Regions from separate parts of the Pseudomonas sp. MTM4 genome, predicted to be linked through region 2. Evidence: predicted binding sites of a transcription regulator. Region 2 holds the regulator's gene; each other region holds the start of a gene.

Region 1 (7,047 bases), 950 kb from region 2:
ACGCCTTTGTCATGTCTGTGAGTAACCGCCTTTGGCTACCTGATGTGCACTAAGCATTGGTTGTGCCAAGAGTCGAAGCCTGACGTTTAGCGGCTTCGCGCGCAGGTCAGGGCTTCGCTGCCGAGCGAAATGGGCGCACCTCAGGTGTGTCGTGCTTCGAAGTGGGGCGTTTTCAGCCGATGCGGTTAGCCTTGGGGAACTTCGCGTCGAACTCGCTGGGCATCGGCACGACGCGCTTGTTCAGATAGTCATAGAAAACGAAACCGGATTTGGCCATGGCGACCAGGGTGCCATCAGCGGGCCGGGTAATGCGGAAGGTGATGTCGCCACCGTAGCGGTTGAAGTCCATCACACCGACTTCGAACAGCAGCACGTCACGCGCATGGGCTTCGGCTTTGTAGGTAGTGGCGAGGTCGGTAACGATGATGCCGCTGCCGTCCTTGCGGGATTCAGCGATGCCGTAGGCGAACAGGAAGCGCGCGCGGGCTTCGGAAATCATCGAGATCATCGAATCGTTGGCCAAATGGTTGGCGGCGTTAATGTCGGTGATGCGTACGGTCAGTTGGGTGGTGAAGCAGAACTGGTCTTCGGGAAACTGCAAGGTCAGGCGGGCCATGATGTGCTCGTTCGAGGAGAAATGGCGCGCATTCTAGGGCACCACGGGCCGGCTGGAGAGGTATGTCCTGCAAGCCTGCAGCCTTGTAGCGGATGCTTTGTAGGGTGCGCTCCGGTAACTTTACTGGCCGAGCAATTCGTTCATCGCGATGATCTGTTCGGCCACCTGAATCAATTTCTGCTGGCGGCTCATGGCCTGGCGGCGCATCAGGGTGTAGGCGTCTTCCTCGTTGCAGTCGCGCATCTTCATGAGCATGCCTTTGGCCAGTTCGATGCGCTTGCGTTCGATCAGCTGCTGATCGCGCGCTTGCAGTTGCGCGCGAATCGCCTGATCGCTTTCGAAGCGGGCCATGGCCACGTCGAGGATGGGTTTCAGGCGCTGGGCCTGGATACCTTCGACGATATAGGCGCTGACACCAGCGCGAATCGCCTGGCGCATGGCATCGGGGTTGTCATCGTCGGTGAACATCACGATGGGCCGCGGCTGGTCACGGCTGACCAGCACCACCTGCTCCATTACGTCTCGGCCAGGTGAGTCGGTGTCGATCAGCACCACGTCGGGGCGAATTGCATCGACCCGCTCGGGCAGGTCGATGGTCAGGCCGGATTCCTCGATCACCTCGAAACCGGCTTCCATCAGCGCGGCGCGCAGGCGACCGACCTTGCGGGGCGTATCGTCGATCAGCAGGACGCGAAGCATGGCTTTCTCCCTTAGCTCGGCTCGGACAGCGCGGCGGTTTCGGTTAGGCCATCCAAGGCGAAGCTGCGCGCATAAGCCGCCGGATCGTTGCCGTTCCAGCGACTGCCATCCATCAGCACGGCGCTGCGCATGACCGAATCCGGCACTGAAATGTTCAGCGCCGTCGCGGCATCGCGGTAGAGGCTGGTTTGCTGCACCTTCTGCGCAACGGCGAGGTAGTCCGGATCTTCGCGCAACAGGTTCCAGCGGCGCAGTTGGGTCATGAACCAGAGGCCGTCGGAGAGGTAGGGCATGTTCACCTCGCCGTTGCCGAAGAAGCGTAACGGGTGTTCATCCTGCCAGGCGTAGCCCAGGCCATCTTCATACTGGCCGAGGAACCGCGGCTCGATGGCAGCCACCGGTGCATCGACGTAGCCGCTGCCGGCGATCAACTGCGCAGTGCTGCGTCGATTCTCCTGGCTCTCGTCGATGAAACGGCTGGCTTCGAGGATCGCCATGATCAGCGCGCGGGCAGTGTTGGGATATTGCTCGACGAAGGCGCGCGTGCAGCCCAGCACCTTTTCCGGATGGTCGGGCCAGATCGACTGGCTGGTGGCCAGGGTGAAACCCAGGTCTTCGCGGATCGCCTGGGCGCCCCAGGGCTCGCCGGCGCAGAAACCATCGATGCGATCTGCCCGCAGGTGAGCCACCATTTGTGAAGGCGGCACCACCAGCGTACGTACGTCTTTCAGTGGGTGGATGCCGTGGGCGGCCAGCCAGTAGTACAGCCAGAGGGCATGCGTGCCGGTAGGAAAGGTCTGCGCCAGGACGAGTTTTGCACCGCTCTGGCGCACGCTGTGGCTGAGCGCTTCGGGATCGGTCACGCCAGATGACTTGAGTGTGCTGGACAAGTTGATGCTCTGGCCGTTTTGCGCCAGACCCATGAGCACCGCCATGTCGACGGGCGCGCTGCCGCCGATACCCAGATGCACGGCATAGATCAGGCCGTACAGGCCGTGGGCGGCGTCCAGCTCACCTTCGATCAGCTTGTCGCGAATATTCGACCAGGACGTTTGCCGTTGCAGGTTGAGGGTCAAGCCGTAGGGTTGAGCAAAGCCTTGCGTGGCGGCAACGATCAGCGATGCGGCATCGGTCAGGGCCATGAAGCCGAGATTGACGACGTGCTTTTCCGGCGCATCGCTGCCTGTGATCCAGGCCAATGGATCGGGCCGTGGCGGGGTGTGGAGATGGGTCATGCGAACGGGACCTTTGACATGCTGGACGCGCGGATCGCCGCCGGAGGCGGCTAATGCGCTGAGAGATCATGTGCCTGACGAAGCAAGCCACATGCCAAAGGGAATGACGACCTGCCCGGCTCGGTTCAGACGCGGGCCATACGTTAACTGCTGCTCTGCGAGCTTTAGCGCGGATACAACGGCGGCAATGCGCCGGCTTCCGTCTCGGTGGCGGTCGGTTGAGCAGTCGGCAGATTCTGGATGGCCTGCCATAGCGCCTCGCCTTGCCAGCGCTGACCGGTCTCGCTGTAGAGCGCGCCGTTCAAGCCATCCAGCGCATCGGACAGCGGGACGAAGCGTGCGGCCATGTCCGCCAGCGTCTCGGGTTGCTGACGTGCCCAGGCATCGAGCGCGTGGCGGGTCGCCTGGGTGTCGTTGGCCAGACAGGCGCGCTTGAGATCGTCGAGCAGGCTGCGCGGTGTCGGACCGCTCTGCACCGTGCGGATCACCGCCGGCTGGCTGCGTGCCCGCAACCACAGGCCGAAGCCGAGCAGGGTGGTCAGGGCCAGCACTGCACTGCTCAGCTGCCACGGCCATAGCCGTGTTTCGGTCTGCGCCTGAGGCATGTCTGGATGCTCGATCGGTGCATGTTGAAACTCGGGGTTTTCTGATACCTGAAGTGCCCGCTCGGGCAAGGTGCTGCGCTCCAGGCGATCTTCGACGGTGTTCCACCAGACCAGCTCTACGCTTGGCAGTACATATTCTCCGGCGCCTGTCGCAACGAGCGCCTCGCGCTGCTCACGGCTGCCGCTGACGCCCTTGTCAGTGACCTCGTCGTTCAGGCTTGGCTGGTCGGGATAACGCCGAAGTCCAGCCACCGGCGGCGATTCGAGCGGAGGCAACTGGGTGCTGGACAGGCCTTCGGCCTTCAGCATCAGGCTGCGCGTCAGGGCCTCTCCCAGCTGTGCGTCCTGCGGTTGCGGACTCCAGGCTTCGACCAGGGTCAGATTTGTCGCCGGAAGCCAGGGCGCATCGGCGGGATATTCGGCCGGCTTGGCTTTGACCTCCAGAGGAATCTCAGGAGATTTGACCTGGGTGGACTTGCCGAAGCGAGAGCCGTAAAAGGCACCGTTCGACGCCACGGTGGTCGCACTGAACAGCTGCGCGGGAATGCTCAACGTGCCGCTTTTCTGCGGGAACAGCGCATAGCGGATCTCGATCACGCCGTGGCGAATGCCGTTGATATCTTTTTCATAAGTGCGTGGTTCGCCGAGTCGCTCGACCAACGCATCGCTCATCTGCAAGGGCGATAGCGTGCTGTCATCGTAAAGCGACACGGAATGGTAGATGCGCAGGGTCAGCACCACCTGCGCCTGGACGTAGACGCTGTCCTGGTCGAGGCTGGAGTCGATGAATATTGGCGCCAGCGTGTCGCTGCCTTCGTTCCCGGGCTCGCTGACATGCAGCGTGATGGGTTCGCTGCGCCAGTCGCCCAGCTGCAATGGCGGAATCACCACGTAGCCGGTCTGCAACGGCTGAAGCGTGATCAGCCACTGCGTGATGGTGCGCGCCTCGCCGTTGGCACCGGACAGCTGGTTGACCTGGCGGCTGTCGAAGACTTTGAACAAGCCATCGAGTGGCTGCAGGTTCGGTCTGCCGAAGGCCGTGATATCCCCAGTCTCGAGCGTCAACTCGACGGTTTCATCCAGGCTCAGCTGGGTGCGATCGACCCGAGCGACCAGCGCAGCGGCGCTCGCCTGGCAGCCGAGCAGGAGCAAAAACACCAGTGTCATCAGCCGCGTCATCTAATCGTTTCCTGGCGCTTGCGTTGTTCGTAGAGGAATTTGCGGCGCAGCAACTCGCCGGGGTTGTCGGGAATCTTGCGCAGCCATTGGTCCATCGCCTGATCCTGCTCGGGATCGAGCGAGCCGTCCTGAGACTGAGCAAGTAACTCATCCGTCTCGCTCTGCTCTATCGGTTCGGGCGTCGCGGCGGGTGTGGTGTTTGCGTTTTCGCCGTCGTTGCTGGCTTCATCCGCGTCGACCTGCTCGGTGGCTTCGGGTCGACTGGCCGCCGAGCCGCTGGTCGAAGGCTTTTGCTCGGCATCGGGCGACGCATCCTGGACATGCTGGTCGTCAGGGGCTTTCTCCTGCTGCGCCTGTTGCTGGCGCTGGCGCAGGATTTCTTCGACGGTGGACTTGTTGCGTTGGGCGTGTTCCAGCGCCGGGTCGAGCGCCAATGCTTGATCATAGGCTTCGATCGCCGCTTCCAGCTCGTCGTTGCGCGCCAGTGCGTTACCCCGGTTGTAATGGTCCGCGGCAGTATCGCCCTTACCGAACTGCTCGGCGGCACCGGCAAAATCGTCGGCCTGGTAAAGAGCGTAGCCTCGCCATTGCGGGTTTTCGAAGCGCTCTGCGGCTTCGGCGGGACGTTCGGATTCGAGCAGGTGCATGCCTTGCTGATCCGGGCGCGACCACAGATCTTGCATGCCCGATGCGCTGGCCGGTTGCGGCATGAAGACGATCAGCGGCAGACAGAACAACCAGCCGCGGCGACCGGCACAGGCGGCCAGCAACAGCAGCGGCAGCAGCAGCCAATGTCCCTGATCCAGCCAGGCGCTGAGGCGTGTGGTGTCGTCTCGTGTCACGATCTCGCCGGTGCGCGCCAGTAATCCCAGTGCATGCAAGTCGCTTTCATCGAGCCGCGACTGCTGATAGCGCCCGCCGATTTCGCTGGCGAAGCGGCGCAAACCACTGTCATCGAGCCTTGGAATCAGAATGGCGCCGCTGTCATCTTTTAGAAAACTGCCGTCTTCGCGGGCGATCGGCGCGCCTTGCTCGGTGCCGATGCCCAGTATCAGCAGCTGCACGGAACTGTCCTCCAGCAGCGTGGCGATCGCGGATCGCTCCCGTTCATCCAGCTGGCTACCGATCAGCAGCAACCGACCACGTTCATGGCCACCCTGAGCGAGCAAGTCGATGCTATGAGCAACGGCCAAATCCGCTCGGTGACCTGGCTCCGGCATCAGCTCGGGCTGGAGGGCATCCAGCAGGTTCTGGGTCGTGGCGATATCGTTGGTCAGTGGCACCAGCGTGTGAGCGCTGCCGGCGAATGCCACCAGTGCGGTCTGTGCGTCCTGGCGGGTCTGCAACAGATCGAGAATCTCGTGTTTGGCCTGTTCCAGGCGGGTGGGCCGAACGTCGGCGGCGAGCATGGCAGGCGTGGTGTCGAGCAGCACCACCAGCGGATCGGCACGCGACAGGCTCGGCTGCTCGGCCTGCTGCCAACTCGGTCCGAGCAGCGCCAGACAGGCAAGCAGCCAGGCCGCGCCGAGCACCAGCCAGGGGCGTCGGCTGTTGCGCAGCCTGCCGCGGGTCAGCAAGGCGGCATGGAATGCTTCGGGCAACAGGCGTTGCCAGCGGCCGATCTGCCGCTGGCGATGCCAGAGCCGCCACAGCAGCCAGATCGGCAGCGGCAGAATCAATAACCAGAAGGGTCGAAGCAGCTGCGGCAGAAACTCCATCACGGCCGTTCTCCACGCCAGAACAGGCGTTGCAGTGAGGAATGCCAGAGACTGTTGGCCACCAGCAGCAGGCTGATCAGCAAAGCGGCGGACAATGGCCAGACATAGAGCGCATCGGCGACGCGTGCCTGGGTTGGTTGTTGCGCGGCGGGTTCGAGCTGATCGAGTGCCGTGCCGACGGCTGCTAATTCACTGCTCGAACGTGCGCGAAAGTATTCGCCACCGGTTTGTTCAGCGATTGCCCGCAGCGTCGGTTCGTCCAGTTCGGCACCGACATTGAAGCCGAAATGCTGCAGCACGCCGCCGCTTTCCGCGTCGGCGCCGATGCCAATGGTATGCACTTTGATGCCTTGCGTCGCAGCCAGGCGAGCGGCCAGCAGCGGCTCGATCTCGCCGCCGTTGTTGGCGCCGTCGGTGATCAATACCAGCACCCGGCTGTCCGCTGGGCGCTCACGCAGCCGTTTGATGGCCAGACCTATGGCATCGCCAATCGCCGTGTTGCCGCCGGCGATGCCGATGGCCGCCTCGTCGAGCCAGGTGCGCACGGTTTGCCGGTCGAAGGTCAGCGGAGCCTGCAAATAGGCCTGGCTGCCGAACAGGATCAGTCCGACGCGGTCGCCGCGCCGCTCGATGATGAAGTCCCCGAGCAGGTGCTTGACCAGTTCGAGTCGGCTGATTTCCTCGCCCTGCCATTGCATGTCGGGGTAGTCCATCGATCCGGAAACATCCACCGCCAGTAGCAGGTCGCGGCCACTGGTGGGCAGCGGTAACGGCTCGCCGAGCCATTGCGGCCTGGCAGCGGCGAACAGCAGCAGCAACCAGACCAGCAGATACGGAAGTTGCTGGCGCCACGCCGGCAGCGTGACCATGGCGCGGTGACCGGCCAGTGCCTCCAGGTCGTCGAGAAAGCTGACCTTCAAGGCCGCATCGCCACTGTCGGCTGCGGGCAACAGCCAGCGCAGCACCCAGGGCAGCGGCAGCAGCAGGAAGACCCA
Region 2 (7,047 bases):
CCGGCCCACAACCGTGGCGCGACGATGTATTTCAGCGGATCGACACCGATCATTTCCAGGCTGGACAGCTGCTCGGTGGATTTCATGTTGCCGATCTCGGCAGCCAACGCAGACCCGGCACGGCCAGCGAACAGCAGCGCGGTGACCACCGGCCCCAGCTCACGCAGCAGTGTCAGGGCGACCATCTGCCCCACCGCCTGCTCGGAACCGTAATTGCTAAGAATGCTGTAGCCCTGCAGCGCCAGCACCATGCCGATGAAGATGCCGGAAACCACCACGATCGCCAGTGACAATACGCCAACCGAATAGAGCTGCCGGACCAGCAAAGAGAAACGGTTGTCCAGCCCGCTGGGACCGAACAATGCGTGGAACAGGAACAGCGTGGCGCGCCCCTGCGCGGCAACCACATTCAATCCGGCCTCACCGAAAAGCCGGATTCGCTCGATCAGGGAACGCTTACGCATCGGAGCCTCGCAACAAGTCCTCGGCATAGGCCGGCGCCGGAAAATGGAAAGGCACTGGACCATCCGCCGCGCCTCGCATGAATTGCTGGATACGCGGGTTCGTGGATTCGCGCAGCTCGGCCGGCGTGCCCTGCCCCAGCACCTGCCCATCGCCGACCACATAAATGTAATCGGCAATACTGGAGGTTTCGGCCAGGTCATGGGAAACCACGATACTGGTAATGCCCAGTGCATCGTTGAGCAGACGAATCAGCTGCACCAGCACGCCCATGGCAATCGGGTCCTGGCCGGCGAAAGGTTCGTCGTACATGAGGATCTGCGGATCGAGCGCGATCGCCCGCGCCAACGCCACGCGACGCTTCATACCGCCGGACAACTCATCGGGCATCAGCTCCACCGCACCACGCAAACCCACCGCCTGCAGCTTCATCAGAACGATGTCGCGAATCATCTCTTCCGGCAGTTTGGTATGCACCCGCAGCGGGAAGGCGACGTTTTCGAAGACATCGAGATCGGTGAACAGTGCACCGCTTTGGAACAGCACGCCCATCTGCTTGCGCATGTCGAACAGTTCGCGACGCGACAGCGTGGGCAGGTTGGTCCCGGCCACCCAGACTTCGCCGCTGGTCGGCTTGAGCTGGGCGGCGATCAGACGCAGCAGCGTGGTCTTACCGCAGCCGGACGGCCCCATGATGGCCGTCACCTTGCCTCGCGGTATGACGATATCGACATTATTGAAAATGCTCCGCTCGCCGCGCATGAAGGTAACCCCCTTCAGCTCGACGGCGTTAGCGTTGGCGGCGCTCATCGGATCTCCTCGGATACGGTCTGCGAATCTGACGCCCTCCGATGTTTCGGAGATACTTCGCAGAGCCGTTTTGGCGGCGCGAACTATAGCACCGCGCCGGGAGCCTCCCAAGCCAGCGTCTGTATCGCCGCATGAGCGAGCGCACATTCGTTCAGCTTGAGTTCAGCTTCAGACGCGACGATCCGCTTGAAAGCTTTTCGGTGAGCCGCGATGGGTTTGCCGCTATAATCCCGCGCTTTCATTCAGGCGATGAAACAGACATGAGTCAGAGCAGCCAGCTGATCGAGACTGCCCAGCGGACCATTCGCATGGAAATTGAAGCGGTCGAGCAACTCAAGGCCCGCATCGATGAACAGTTCGTCAAGGCATGCGAGCTCATCCTGCAATGCAAAGGCCGCGTCGTCGTGGTCGGTATGGGCAAGTCCGGACATATCGGCAACAAAATCGCTGCCACGCTCGCCAGCACCGGAACCACTGCGTTCTTCGTTCACCCAGCCGAAGCCAGCCATGGCGACATGGGCATGATTACCCGCGACGACGTCGTTCTGGCCCTGTCCAACTCCGGCAGCACTAACGAGATCGTGACATTGCTGCCACTGATCAAACGTCTCGGCATCATCTTAATCAGCATGACTGGCAATCCCGAGTCGGTGCTCGCCAAGGCGGCGGCGGTCAACCTCGACGCGAGCGTAGCCATCGAAGCTTGCCCGCTAAATCTCGCGCCGACCTCCTCGACCACCGTCAGCCTGGTACTCGGTGACGCCCTGGCGATCGCCCTGCTCGAAGCGCGCGGATTCACCGCCGAGGATTTCGCCTTCTCGCACCCGGGCGGTGCACTCGGCAGACGCCTGCTGCTCAAGGTCGAACATGTCATGCACGCAGGCGATCGTCTGCCCCAGGTCAAGCGCGGCACACCATTACGCGAAGCATTGCTGGAAATGACTCAGAAAGGGCTCGGCATGACGGCGGTGGTGGAGGCCGATGGCGGTCTGGCCGGCATATTCACTGACGGCGACCTGCGCCGTACGCTGGACAAAGGCGTCGACGTGCGTCAGGCCAGCATCGATCAGGTCATGACCATCCACGGCAAGACCGCCAGCGCCGACATGCTCGCCGCTGAAGCTCTGAGAATCATGGAAGACAACAAGATCAACGCGCTGGTGGTGGTCGATGACAATGACCGACCGGTCGGCGCGCTGAACATGCATGATCTGTTGCGTGCGGGAGTGATGTAAGTGAACGACCTACTGCGGCGCGCCCGCGACATTCGCCTGGCCATTTTCGACGTCGACGGTGTACTCACGGACGGCAAGCTGTACTTTCTCGTCGACGGCAGCGAATTCAAGACATTCAACACACTCGACGGCCATGGCATCAAGATGCTGATCAATTCAGGGGTGCGAACCGCGATCATCAGCGGTCGCAAGACGCCAGTGGTCGAGCGTCGCGCACAGAACCTCGGCATCCAGCATCTCTACCAAGGACGCGAGGACAAACTGGTGGTCCTCGATGAACTGCTCGCCGAACTCGGACTCGACTACGCTGAAGTGGCCTATCTAGGCGATGACTTGCCGGACCTGCCGGTGATCCGCAGGGTCGGTCTGGGAATGGCCGTCGCCAGCGCCGACGCCTTCGTCCGCGATCATGCCCATGGTGTGACCAGCGCCCGCGGCGGCGAAGGCGCAGCGCGCGAGTTCTGCGAACTGATCATGCGCGCGCAGGGCAGCCTCGAAGCCGCCCAGGCCGCTTATCTCTAGAGGTTCCAATGCTGAGCAGAATCCGCTTCCCTGCCGTCCTGCTGCTGATCGCACTGTTACTGATCGCTGTCGGCTACTGGAACATTCGCCCCGAAAGCTTCATGCAGGAAGCTCCGGTGACACAGGGCGAGACATCGCCGATCGACTTTTACGTCATCAACTCACGAACCGTGCAGTATCAACCGGATGGCAAGCGCAACTACGTGCTGTTCTCCGAGAAGGTCGAGCACGTCAAGGCCAGCGATGTCAGCCTGCTGACCCGCCCCGATCTGCGTTCCTATCGGGGCGCTGAGTTGCCGTGGCATATCACCAGCGAGCGTGGAGAAGTCGGCCCGAAGGGCGAGGAAGTCGAGCTGATCGATAACGTCAGGATCGAACGCAACGACGCCGAGGGACGTCCGACGATAGTCACCACCAGCCGGATGACGGTGCTTCCCGAGAAGGATTATGCCGAGACCCGCCAACCCGTTAGAATCGTCGCCGCGAACGGCGTGACTACCGCCACGGGCATGAAAGCGTATCTGAATGAAGGCAGGATGCTCCTGCTATCCAATGTAAGAGGCCAGCATGAGCTGCGTTAAGACCCTCCCCCTCCTGATCGGCTTGAGCATCTTTCTGCTTGGCACGACTGCACATGCGCTTCCAGAAGACCGCAACCAGCCGATCCGCGTCCAGGCGGATACCGCGGAACTTGATGATCGACAGGGCGTAGCCGTATATCGCGGCGATGTGGTGATCACCCAGGGCACCATGAAGATCACTGGCGATACGGTGACGATCACCCAGGACGAAAATGGCGATGTGGAGGTATTCACATCCATCGGCAAGCCCGCCTACTATGAGCAGAAGCCTGCGGTCGACAAGGAGATCGTCAAGGCTTACGGCCTGACCATCCAGTATTTCGCAGCCAACGAGCGCATCGTCCTGATCGATCAGGCGAAAGTCGTTCAGGAAGGCAATACCTTCGAAGGCGAAAAAATCGTCTATGACACCCAGCGGCAGATCGTCAATGCCGGCCGTGCGACCGATACCGATGTCACCACGCCGCGCCCGCGCGTGGACATGGTGATTCAGCCGCGCAGTAAAGATCAGCCGGCAGCGGAGCAGACCGAGTAATGGCGACCCTCAAGGCCCAGCATCTGGCGAAGAGTTACAAAAGCCGCCAAGTCGTGCGTGATGTAAGTCTGTCCATTGGAAGCGGACAGATCGTTGGTCTGCTGGGGCCGAACGGCGCCGGGAAAACCACTTGTTTCTATATGATCGTCGGGCTGGTGAAGGCCGATCAGGGCCGCGTGCTGATCGACGAACAGGACGTCACGCATCTGCCCATGCATGGTCGCGCGCGCGCAGGCATCGGCTACTTGCCGCAGGAAGCGTCTATCTTCCGCAAACTGTCGGTAACCGACAACATCATGGCGATCCTGGAAACCCGCAAGGACCTCGATCGCAGCGGGCGTCAGCAAGCGCTTGAAGGGCTCTTGCAGGAATTTCATATCCACCACATTCGCGACAGCCTCGGCATGAGCCTCTCGGGTGGCGAGCGGCGGCGCGTCGAAATTGCCCGCGCCCTGGCCACCGCGCCCAAGTTCATTCTTCTAGACGAGCCCTTTGCGGGCGTCGACCCTATTTCGGTCGGCGACATCAAACAGATCATTCACCATCTCAAGGCCAAAGGCATCGGCGTACTCATCACCGACCACAACGTACGCGAAACACTGGACATCTGCGAAACCGCCTACATCGTCAACGATGGCCAACTGATTGCCGAAGGTGGCGCCGAGACGATCTTGGCCAATCAGCTGGTCAAGGAAGTTTACCTCGGGCACGAATTCCGCCTCTGATGTCATTTTTTTCCGCCGAGACGGCCACCCAGGACTAGGCAAAAGCTTCGATGGCAGGCATATAATTTGCTTACATTGGCGCCTGCCAGCGCCAGCGAAATCGGAACAGGCGCGGTTGCGCCGGCAAACAAGGTTCGAAGTCCTCTGCCATGAAACCATCGCTAGTCCTGAAGATGGGCCAGCAGCTGACGATGACACCGCAGCTGCAACAACCCATACGACTGCTCCAGTTATCCACGCTCGATCTCCAGCAGGAGATTCAGGAAGCGTTGGATTCCAATCCCATGCTCGAGCGTGAAGAGGACGGAGAGGATTTCGATCACTCCGATCCGATGGCCGAGTCGATCGAGAAAAAGCCGGAAAGCACGCCGACCGAACAGAGCGAGCCTGACAATCACTACGAGGAACCCATCAACACGGTGGAGAACCTCGAGGAAGGCGATTGGGGTGACCGCATTCCCGATGAGCTTCCGGTGGACACCGCCTGGGAAGACATCTACCAGACGAGCGCCAGCAGCCTGCCCAGCAGCGATGATGACGAATGGGATTTCACCACTCGAACCTCAGCCGGTGAAAGCCTGCAGAGCCACTTGCTCTGGCAGCTCAATCTCGCACCGATGAGCGATACAGACCGCCTTATCGCAGCCACATTGATCGACTGCATCAACCCACAGGGTTACCTCGACGAGACCCTTGAGGAAGTACTCGAGTCGTTCGATCCAGAGCTGGAAATCGAACTCGACGAGATCGAGGTGGTGCTGCGCCGCATTCAGCAATTCGAACCGGCTGGCATCGGGGCACGTGACTTGCGCGAGTGCCTGCTGTTGCAACTGCGTCAACTGCCGGAGCGAACCCTGTGGTTAAGCGAGGCGGTGCGGCTGGTCAGCGACCATCTGGATATCCTCGGCAGCCGTGACTACAGCCTGCTGATGCGCCGCATGAAGCTCAAGGAAGACGAGCTGCGCCAAGTCATCGATCTGATCCAGACGCTCAATCCACGGCCCGGCTCGCAGATCGAAGCGAGCGAGCCGGAGTATGTCGTGCCCGACGTGATCGTGCGCAAGCACAATGGCCGCTGGCTGGTCGAACTGAACCAGGAGGCAATGCCCCGCCTGCGCGTGAACGCTCAGTACGCAGGCTTCGTCAAACGCGCCGATGCCAGTGCCGACAACACCTTCATGCGCAACCAGCTTCAGGAGGCGCGCTGGTTCATCAAGAGCCTGCTCAGCCGCAACGAGACGCTGATGAAGGTCGCCACGCAGATCGTCGAACATCAACGCGGCTTCTTCGAGCACGGCGATGAAGCGATGAAGCCGCTGGTGCTGCACGACATCGCCGAGGCGGTAGGCATGCATGAGTCGACGATCTCACGAGTCACCACGCAGAAGTACATGCACACGCCACGCGGCATCTATGAGCTGAAGTACTTCTTCTCCAGCCATGTCAGCACGGCGGAGGGCGGCGAATGCTCTTCCACCGCCATACGGGCGATACTCAAAAAACTGGTGGCTGCGGAAAACCCGAAAAAGCCATTGAGCGACAGCAAGATCGCTGGTTTACTGGAGGCACAGGGGATTCAAGTTGCACGCCGTACCGTCGCTAAGTACCGCGAATCACTCGGTATCGCACCATCCAGCGAACGTAAGCGGTTGATGTAAATGTCAGGTCGATTTCTTCCGGTGGCGGGTCATCCCGTCAATCGCACGTGGCAAAAAGGAGATGCAGTATGCAAACCAACATCACTGGACTTCATCTGGAAATCACAGAAGCCCTGCGTAACTACGTCGAAGAGAAATTCAGCCGACTGGAACGGCATTTCGATCGCATCATTGCCGTTCAGGTGATCCTCCAAGTCGAAAAGCTCAAGCAAAAAGCCGAAGCCACACTGCACGTCGCCGGACGCGAGGTCGTCGCCAATGCCGAGCATGAAGACATGTACGCGGCAATCGATCTCCTTGCCGACAAGCTCGATCGGCAGCTCATCAAGCACAAAGAAAAACAGCTCGACCATAACCAGGGTGCAATAGCTCGCTAGCCCATCATGATCCGACTAGAAAACATCCTGACCCCCGCACGTTCCCTCGTGAACGTGCCGGGCGGCAGCAAGAAGCGCGTACTGGAACAGATCGCCAAGGTGCTTGGCCGAGACCTTCCAGATCTGGATTCTCAAACCATTT
Region 3 (7,047 bases), 1.4 Mb from region 2:
CTCGCCTTGAAATGCGCCGGCAGATCGTCCGGCCCTTCGTAATCATGTTCGTAACCACCCTGGCCTTGTGGTACCAGGCGGTTGAAAAACGTCTCGAAGTCGCGCCGCACCGCGCCATCGGCGTTCTCGTTGATGGTCAGCGAGGCCGAGGTATGGCGCAGCCACAGGTGTAACAGACCGACCCGGCATTGTTGCAGTTCCGGTAGTTGTGCAAGCAGCTCATCGGTAATCAGATGGAAGCCACGCGGTCTAGGACGCAGTGTGATCACGGTCTGTTGCCACATGCTGGAAAGCCCCTCGACACCTGAACGGGCGCATTCTAGCGCGGCGGCAGAAAAAACAAAGGGCGCTCGCGAGCGCCCTTTATCGTCACGTTGCGATCACCGCTTGTTGGTGAACTCCGGATAGGCTTCGAGACCGCACTCGACCACATCGACGCCCTCGTATTCCTCCTCCTCGCTCACTCGCAGCCCCATCACGGCCTTGAGGATGCCCCAGACGATCAGGCTGGCGACGAATACCCAGGCGAAGATCGAAGCCAGCCCCAGCAGCTGCGCGCCAAAGGACGCATCGGCGTTGGTCAGCGGCACCGCCAGCAGCCCCCACATGCCGACCACACCGTGCACCGAAATGGCACCGACCGGGTCATCGATACGCAGCTTATCCAGGCCGAGGATGCTGAACACCACCAGCACGCCACCGACACCGCCAATAAGCACGGCTTGCAGGGCGCTCGGCGTCAGCGGCTCGGCGGTGATCGCCACCAGCCCGGCCAGCGCGCCGTTGAGAATCATGGTCAGATCGGATTTGCCGAACAGCAACCGTGCGGTGATCAGCGCCGCGACCAAGCCGCCGGCAGCCGCCATGTTGGTATTGGTGAACACCTGAGCGACTGCATTGGCGTCCTCGATAGTGCTCATGCGCAGCTGCGAGCCGCCGTTGAAGCCGAACCAGCCCATCCACAGGATGAAGGCACCCAGGGTCGCCAGCGGCAGATTGGCGCCGGGAATCGCATTGATTTGGCCGTTCGGGCCGTACTTGCCCTTTCGCGGGCCCAGCAGCAGCACGCCAGCCAGCGCAGCCGAAGCACCCGCCATGTGCACCAGACCGGAGCCCGCGAAATCGAGGAAGCCTGCCGCGTCGAGGAAACCGCCGCCCCACTTCCAGAAGCCTTGAATCGGGTAGATGAACCCGGTCATCACTACGGCGAAGGCAATGAAGGCCCAGAGCTTCATGCGCTCGGCCACCGCGCCGGACACCACCGACATACAGGTTGCGGCAAATACGATCTGGAAGAAGAAGTCGGCCCTCGCCGAGTAGTAAGGCGCATCCTCACCACCCGCGGCGACTACATCCACGGCGTTCTCGTCACCGATCAGGAAACCCAGGCTCGGCAGGATGCCGCCTTCGGGGCTCGAATACATGATGTAGTAGCCGATCAGCAGATACATGATCGAAGCCACCGAATACAGCACGATATTCTTGGTGAGAATTTCCGCCGTGTTCTTGGCCCGCACCAGACCGGATTCGAGCATGGCGAAACCGGCCGCCATCCACATCACCAGCGCACCGCAGATGACGAAGTAGAAGGTATCGAGTCCGTACTGGACGGGTATCAGAGCTGTGCTGTCCATGTGTCACCTCTATGTGTCGCGCGTTTCGCGCCATTCGGTCGCCGGCTGGCCTTTCTAGCGGCAAGCCGGCCCCAAACCCGGGGTTGGCTCCGGGGGTTTCGTACGCTTGATCGGGATTTACAGGTTGTAGCCGCGCTCGTTGTGCAGGCTGAGGTCGAGACCGATAGTTTCTTCGTCATCGCTGACCCGCAGGCCCATCACCCAATCGATCACCTTGAGAATCACAAAGGTGACGATCGCCGTGTAGACGACGGTGAACAGCACGCCCTTGAGCTGGATCCACAGCTGCAGCGCGATGTTGTCCACCTCACCGAAGCCGCCCAGTGCAGGCGCTGCGAATGCGCCGGTGAGCAACGCACCGACGATGCCGCCGATGCCGTGCACACCAAAGGCGTCCAGCGAATCGTCGTAACCGAGCTTGCGTTTCAGGCTGGTGGCGCAGAAGAAGCAGATGACGCCCGACGCCAGGCCGATGATCAGCGCGCCCATCGGGCCGACCGTGCCGGCAGCAGGCGTGATGGCAACCAGGCCGGCGACCACGCCGGAGGCGATGCCCAGAGCACTGGGTTTGCCATGCGTCAGCCACTCGGCAAACATCCAGCCCAGCGCCGCGGCGGCGGTGGCGATCTGCGTCACGAGCATGGCCATGCCCGCAGTGCCATTGGCTGCGAGGGAGGAGCCGGCATTGAAGCCGAACCAGCCGATCCAGAGCATTGCGGCGCCCACCAGTGTCAGCCCCAGGTTGTGCGGCGCCATCGGCGTGGTCGGGAAGCCCTTGCGCTTGCCGAGCACGAGGCAAGCCACGAGACCAGCGATACCGGCGTTGATGTGCACCACGGTGCCACCGGCGAAATCGAGTACGCCCCAGTCCCACATCAGTCCGCCGTCACCGCCCCAGACCATATGTGCGATCGGCGCATAGACCAGGGTGAACCAGACGCCCATGAACACCAGCATCGCGGAGAACTTCATGCGTTCGGCGAAAGCCCCGACGATCAGCGCCGGAGTGATGATGGCGAAGGTCATCTGGAAGGTGATGAACACGCTTTCCGGAACCGTGCCGGTGAGGCTGTCTGGGGTCAGGCCGCTGAGAAAAGCACGGTCGAGACCACCGATAAAGGAGCTGAAATTGGTGACGCCTGCTTCCATGCCGGTGGTGTCGAACGCCAGGCTGTAGCCGTAGGCCATCCAGAGGATGCTCATCAGGCCAGCGATGGCGAAGCACTGCAGCATGACGGACAGAATGTTCTTGGAGCGGACCATGCCGCCATAGAACAAGGCCAGGCCAGGGATGGTCATGAACAGCACCAGCGCGGTGGCGGTGAGCATCCAGGCCGTGTCGCCTGAATCGAGCGTCGCGTCCTGCGCCAAGGCGATGCCTGGGCTTATCAGAGACAAAAGGGCTCCTAGCCCTGCGAATCTTCGCAGAGTCATGGTTTTACTCCTGGGGCGTGGGGGTTCGTAGGCCTGCCGAAGCAGGCAATCGCAAAGCGTCGGATCGTGCGTAGCGTGTGAAATCAGACTCGGCTGGCTTGCCTGATTTCGCCTGAGCCCGGGCGCTGCCCGGTCAATCGTTCACTACGCGACGACGCCGATCAGATCGCGTCGGTGTCGGTTTCGCCTGTGCGGATGCGGATGGCCTGTTCCAGATTGACGACGAAAATCTTGCCGTCGCCGATCTTGCCAGTGTTGGCGGCCTTGGTGATGGCCTCGATCACGCGGTCCAGCTGGTCGTCGGCAATCGCCACGTCGATTTTCACCTTCGGCAAAAAATCGACCACGTATTCAGCGCCGCGATACAGTTCGGTGTGGCCTTTCTGGCGCCCGAAACCTTTGACCTCAGTGACCGTGATGCCCTGGACGCCGATTTCGGACAGCGACTCGCGTACGTCGTCCAGCTTGAACGGCTTGATGATGGCAGTAACTAATTTCATGAAAACTTCTCCCGTTTAGGTGGACTTGCCCCAGAAGTACGAACCCAGGACAAGTCTAAGCTCTGTGTCTGGCTCTTGTAACGCGTCGACATAGCCGAGCGACCTCCAACACCATCAGCCGATCCGACGAAACGTCCTGAATCGTCTGCGCACCGCAACGCACCGGTGCGTCTTCATGACGAGCCAAGCAGAATCAATGCCAGGTCCGTGAGAAGTGCGTGATAGCCCGCCCCACCGCAGCCGCGCGGGTCGCATCGCTGACAGACCCACGAAACCCGCGCACCAATACCGGGCAAGGCGATGCGACCGCCTGCCCATAAACGTGCACTGCGACGAAAATCGGCCTCAAACAGGCCGTGCTACACTGCCCGCCGCTCAGAAACAGGTGATGTCCATGCTCCCACCCAAAGCTTTTCTCGACGCCATCGGCTCTCAGGCTTCACGCCTGTTCAACGGCGAGACGCCGCTACCCCGTCCCGAAATCGAAGCCCAGTTCAAAAGCATCGTGCAGGGCGCGCTGAGCAAACTGGACGTTGTCAGCCGCGACGAATTCGACAACCAGATGGTGGTGCTCGCGCGCACCCGAGCGCGGCTCGAAGCACTCGAGGCCAAGGTCGCCGAGCTGGAAGAAAGACTGCAGCCACCCGCCGCCGACTAAGCTCGGTGGCGACACGATCAAAGGAGTGATCGAATGTCCCTCGCCATAGTTCATAGCCGCGCCCAGGTGGGCGTCGAGGCGCCCGCTGTCACTGTCGAAGCCCATCTGGCCAACGGCCTGCCTTCGCTGGCATTGGTCGGTTTGCCGGAAACCGCGGTCAAGGAAAGCAAGGATCGCGTGCGCAGCGCGATCCTGACCTCCGACTTCGATTTCCCGGCCCGCCGCATCACACTCAATCTCGCCCCCGCCGACCTGCCGAAAGACGGTGGCCGCTTCGATCTGGCCATCGCCTTGGGCATTCTCGCCGCCAGCGGGCAGATTCCTGCAGACCGCCTCGATACCCTCGAGTGTCTGGGCGAGCTGGCGCTATCCGGCGCGTTACGCCCGGTGCAGGGCGTGTTGCCTGCGGCCCTGGCGGCACGTCAGGCCGGGCGCGCGCTGCTGGTGCCGCGAGCCAATGCTGAGGAAGCCAGTCTGGCTTCAGGGCTGGTGGTTTACGCCGCTGATCATTTGCTGGAAGTCGCGGCGCACTTCAACGGCGTCACGCCTATCGCTCCCTTCGAGGCCCAGGGCCTGCTGCGTCAGGTGCTGCCCTACCCCGATCTGGCCGATGTGCAGGGCCAGGCCGCCGCCAAACGCGGTTTATTAGTCGCGGCGGCTGGCGCGCACAATCTGCTTTTTTCAGGCCCCCCGGGCACCGGCAAGACGCTGCTGGCCAGCCGTCTTCCCGGTTTGCTTCCACCACTTGAAGAACAGGAAGCGCTGGAAGTCGCGGCGATTCATTCGGTTGCCAGCCAGTCGCCGCTGGAGCATTGGCCGCAACGACCGTTTCGCCAGCCCCATCACAGTGCATCCGGGCCGGCGCTAGTCGGTGGCGGCAGCCGGCCGAGACCCGGCGAGATTACGCTGGCGCACCAGGGCGTGCTGTTCCTCGACGAGCTGCCGGAGTTCGATCGCAAGGTATTGGAAGTGCTCAGAGAGCCCCTGGAATCAGGCTGTATCGTGATCGCACGGGCGCGCGACAAGGTGCGTTTCCCGGCCCGTTTTCAGCTGGTCGCGGCGATGAATCCCTGCCCCTGCGGCTACCTGGGCGATCCGAGTGGCCGCTGTCGCTGCTCGCCGGATCAGATCCAGCGCTACCGAGGCAAGCTCTCAGGCCCACTGCTTGATCGCATCGACCTACACCTCACCGTTGCACGCGAAGCCACCGCGCTGAACGCGCCACCCGCAACCAACGACAATACCGCCGTGGTCGCTGAGCAGGTCGCTCAGGCAAGGCGCATTCAACTGGCCCGTCAGGGCTGCGCGAACGCCTTTCTCGATCTCACCGGATTGCGCACTCATTGCCAACTGCAGGCCGACGACCAGCAATGGCTGGAGCGCGCCTGTGAGCGACTCGGGCTTTCACTGCGGGCGGCGCACCGGATTCTCAAAGTCGCGCGGACCTTGGCGGACCTGCAACAGGATGCGTTCATCGGCCGCCGGCACCTGGCCGAAGCGCTGCAATACCGGCCGGGTAGCCAGGCATCCTGAGGCGCGATGCGGCCGCTGGATGGGTTTCACCGTGCGGTTCCGACAGGCGAATCACGGTTTGGCAGAAGCGTGCCGCAATACGCCGAATTGTGCGGTCACATCCTGTAAGCCCTCGTGGCGACGGCCCTTCGCCCGGTCGGACGACGGTCGCTATGTTAGAGTGCACCCCCTTTCGCCACAGGCGGCCCACTCCCTTTCGGTATCAAGGAGCGCAGCATGGAGGCCAAAAAGTCTTCCTCTTCCACCATCAACCCTCCCGTCTTTTTCGGCTCTGCCGTACTGATTCTCGCGCTGGTGATCTATAGCGTTGCCTTTTCAGAACATGCGCAAACGCTGTTTGGCGACGTCCAGGCCTGGATCATCGCCAACCTCAGTTGGCTATACATCCTGGCGGTGGCCATCATCCTGCTGATGGTGGTGATCGTCGCCTTGAGCCGTTACGGCGATATCAAGCTCGGCCCCGATCATAGTGAACCTGATTACAGCAGCCTGACTTGGTTCGCCATGCTGTTTTCCGCTGGCATGGGCATCGGCCTGATGTTCTTCGGCGTCGCCGAGCCGGTGATGCACTTCCTCTCGCCGCCCGTTGGTGAAGGCGGCACGGTTGCCGCCGCGCGCGAGGCGATGAAGATCACCTTCTTCCATTGGGGTCTGCATGCCTGGGCGGTCTATGCCATCGTGGCGATGATTCTGGCCTACTTCGCCTATCGCCATGATCTGCCGCTGACCCTGCGCTCGGCGCTCTACCCGCTCATTGGCGAGCGCATCTACGGCCCCATCGGCCATGCCGTGGATATCTTCGCCATCATCGGCACCGTGCTGGGCGTCGCCACCTCGTTGGGGCTGGGCGTCACGCAGATCAATACCGGCCTCAACCATCTGTATGGCCTGCCCATTTCCGTACCGGTGCAGATCGGCCTGATTGTCGCCACTACGTTGCTGGCGACCATTTCGGTCGTTACCGGCCTGGACAAGGGCGTGCGGCGGCTTTCGGAATTGAACCTGACTCTTGCCGCGCTATTGATGCTGCTGGTTCTGATAGCAGGCCCGACGGTATTCATCCTGCAGACCTTCGTGCAGAACACCGGCAATTACTTCTCGCAGATCGTCACCGCCACCTTCAATCTTTACGCCTACGAGCCGAACGACTGGATCGGTGGCTGGACCCTGTTCTACTGGGGCTGGTGGCTGGCCTGGTCGCCCTTCGTCGGGCTGTTCATCGCGCGCATTTCCCGTGGCCGGACGATTCGAGAGTTCGTCGCCGGCGTGCTGCTGGTGCCGACCGCTT

The links. The regulator sigma-54, encoded in region 2, starts transcription at its own class of promoters, with help from an activator protein. The targets are predictions, from matches to a motif close to ANTGGCATNNANNTTGCTNT.
Region 1: the regulator sigma-54 is predicted to act here: its motif matches at 2,630-2,649, upstream of GYM54_RS00825 (CmpA/NrtA family ABC transporter substrate-binding protein).
Region 3: the regulator sigma-54 is predicted to act here: its motif matches at 3,753-3,772, upstream of glnK (P-II family nitrogen regulator).

The regions. Positions count from the first base shown of each region.
Region 1 covers NZ_CP048411.1:165,431-172,477, forward strand. The annotation lists gene GYM54_RS00815 (thioesterase family protein) at 173-616, opposite strand; gene GYM54_RS00820 (ANTAR domain-containing response regulator) at 737-1,315, opposite strand; gene GYM54_RS00825 (CmpA/NrtA family ABC transporter substrate-binding protein) at 1,327-2,550, opposite strand; gene GYM54_RS00830 (BatD family protein) at 2,715-4,334, opposite strand; gene GYM54_RS00835 (VWA domain-containing protein) at 4,331-6,055, opposite strand; gene GYM54_RS00840 (VWA domain-containing protein) at 6,052-7,047, opposite strand, start outside.
Region 2 covers NZ_CP048411.1:3,911,450-3,918,496, reverse strand. The annotation lists gene mlaE (lipid asymmetry maintenance ABC transporter permease subunit MlaE) at 1-464, opposite strand, end outside; gene GYM54_RS18000 (ABC transporter ATP-binding protein) at 457-1,272, opposite strand; gene GYM54_RS17995 (KpsF/GutQ family sugar-phosphate isomerase) at 1,533-2,507, shown strand; gene GYM54_RS17990 (HAD family hydrolase) at 2,508-3,029, shown strand; gene lptC (LPS export ABC transporter periplasmic protein LptC) at 3,038-3,610, shown strand; gene lptA (lipopolysaccharide transport periplasmic protein LptA) at 3,597-4,145, shown strand; gene lptB (LPS export ABC transporter ATP-binding protein) at 4,145-4,870, shown strand; gene GYM54_RS17970 (RNA polymerase factor sigma-54) at 5,020-6,528, shown strand; gene hpf (ribosome hibernation-promoting factor, HPF/YfiA family) at 6,597-6,905, shown strand; gene ptsN (PTS IIA-like nitrogen regulatory protein PtsN) at 6,912-7,047, shown strand, end outside.
Region 3 covers NZ_CP048411.1:2,485,740-2,492,786, forward strand. The annotation lists gene GYM54_RS11430 (secondary thiamine-phosphate synthase enzyme YjbQ) at 1-284, opposite strand, end outside; gene GYM54_RS11435 (ammonium transporter) at 381-1,634, opposite strand; gene GYM54_RS11440 (ammonium transporter) at 1,752-3,068, opposite strand; gene glnK (P-II family nitrogen regulator) at 3,230-3,568, opposite strand; gene GYM54_RS11450 (accessory factor UbiK family protein) at 3,963-4,226, shown strand; partial or broken gene GYM54_RS11455 (YifB family Mg chelatase-like AAA ATPase) at 4,254-5,759, shown strand; gene GYM54_RS11460 (choline BCCT transporter BetT) at 5,976-7,047, shown strand, end outside.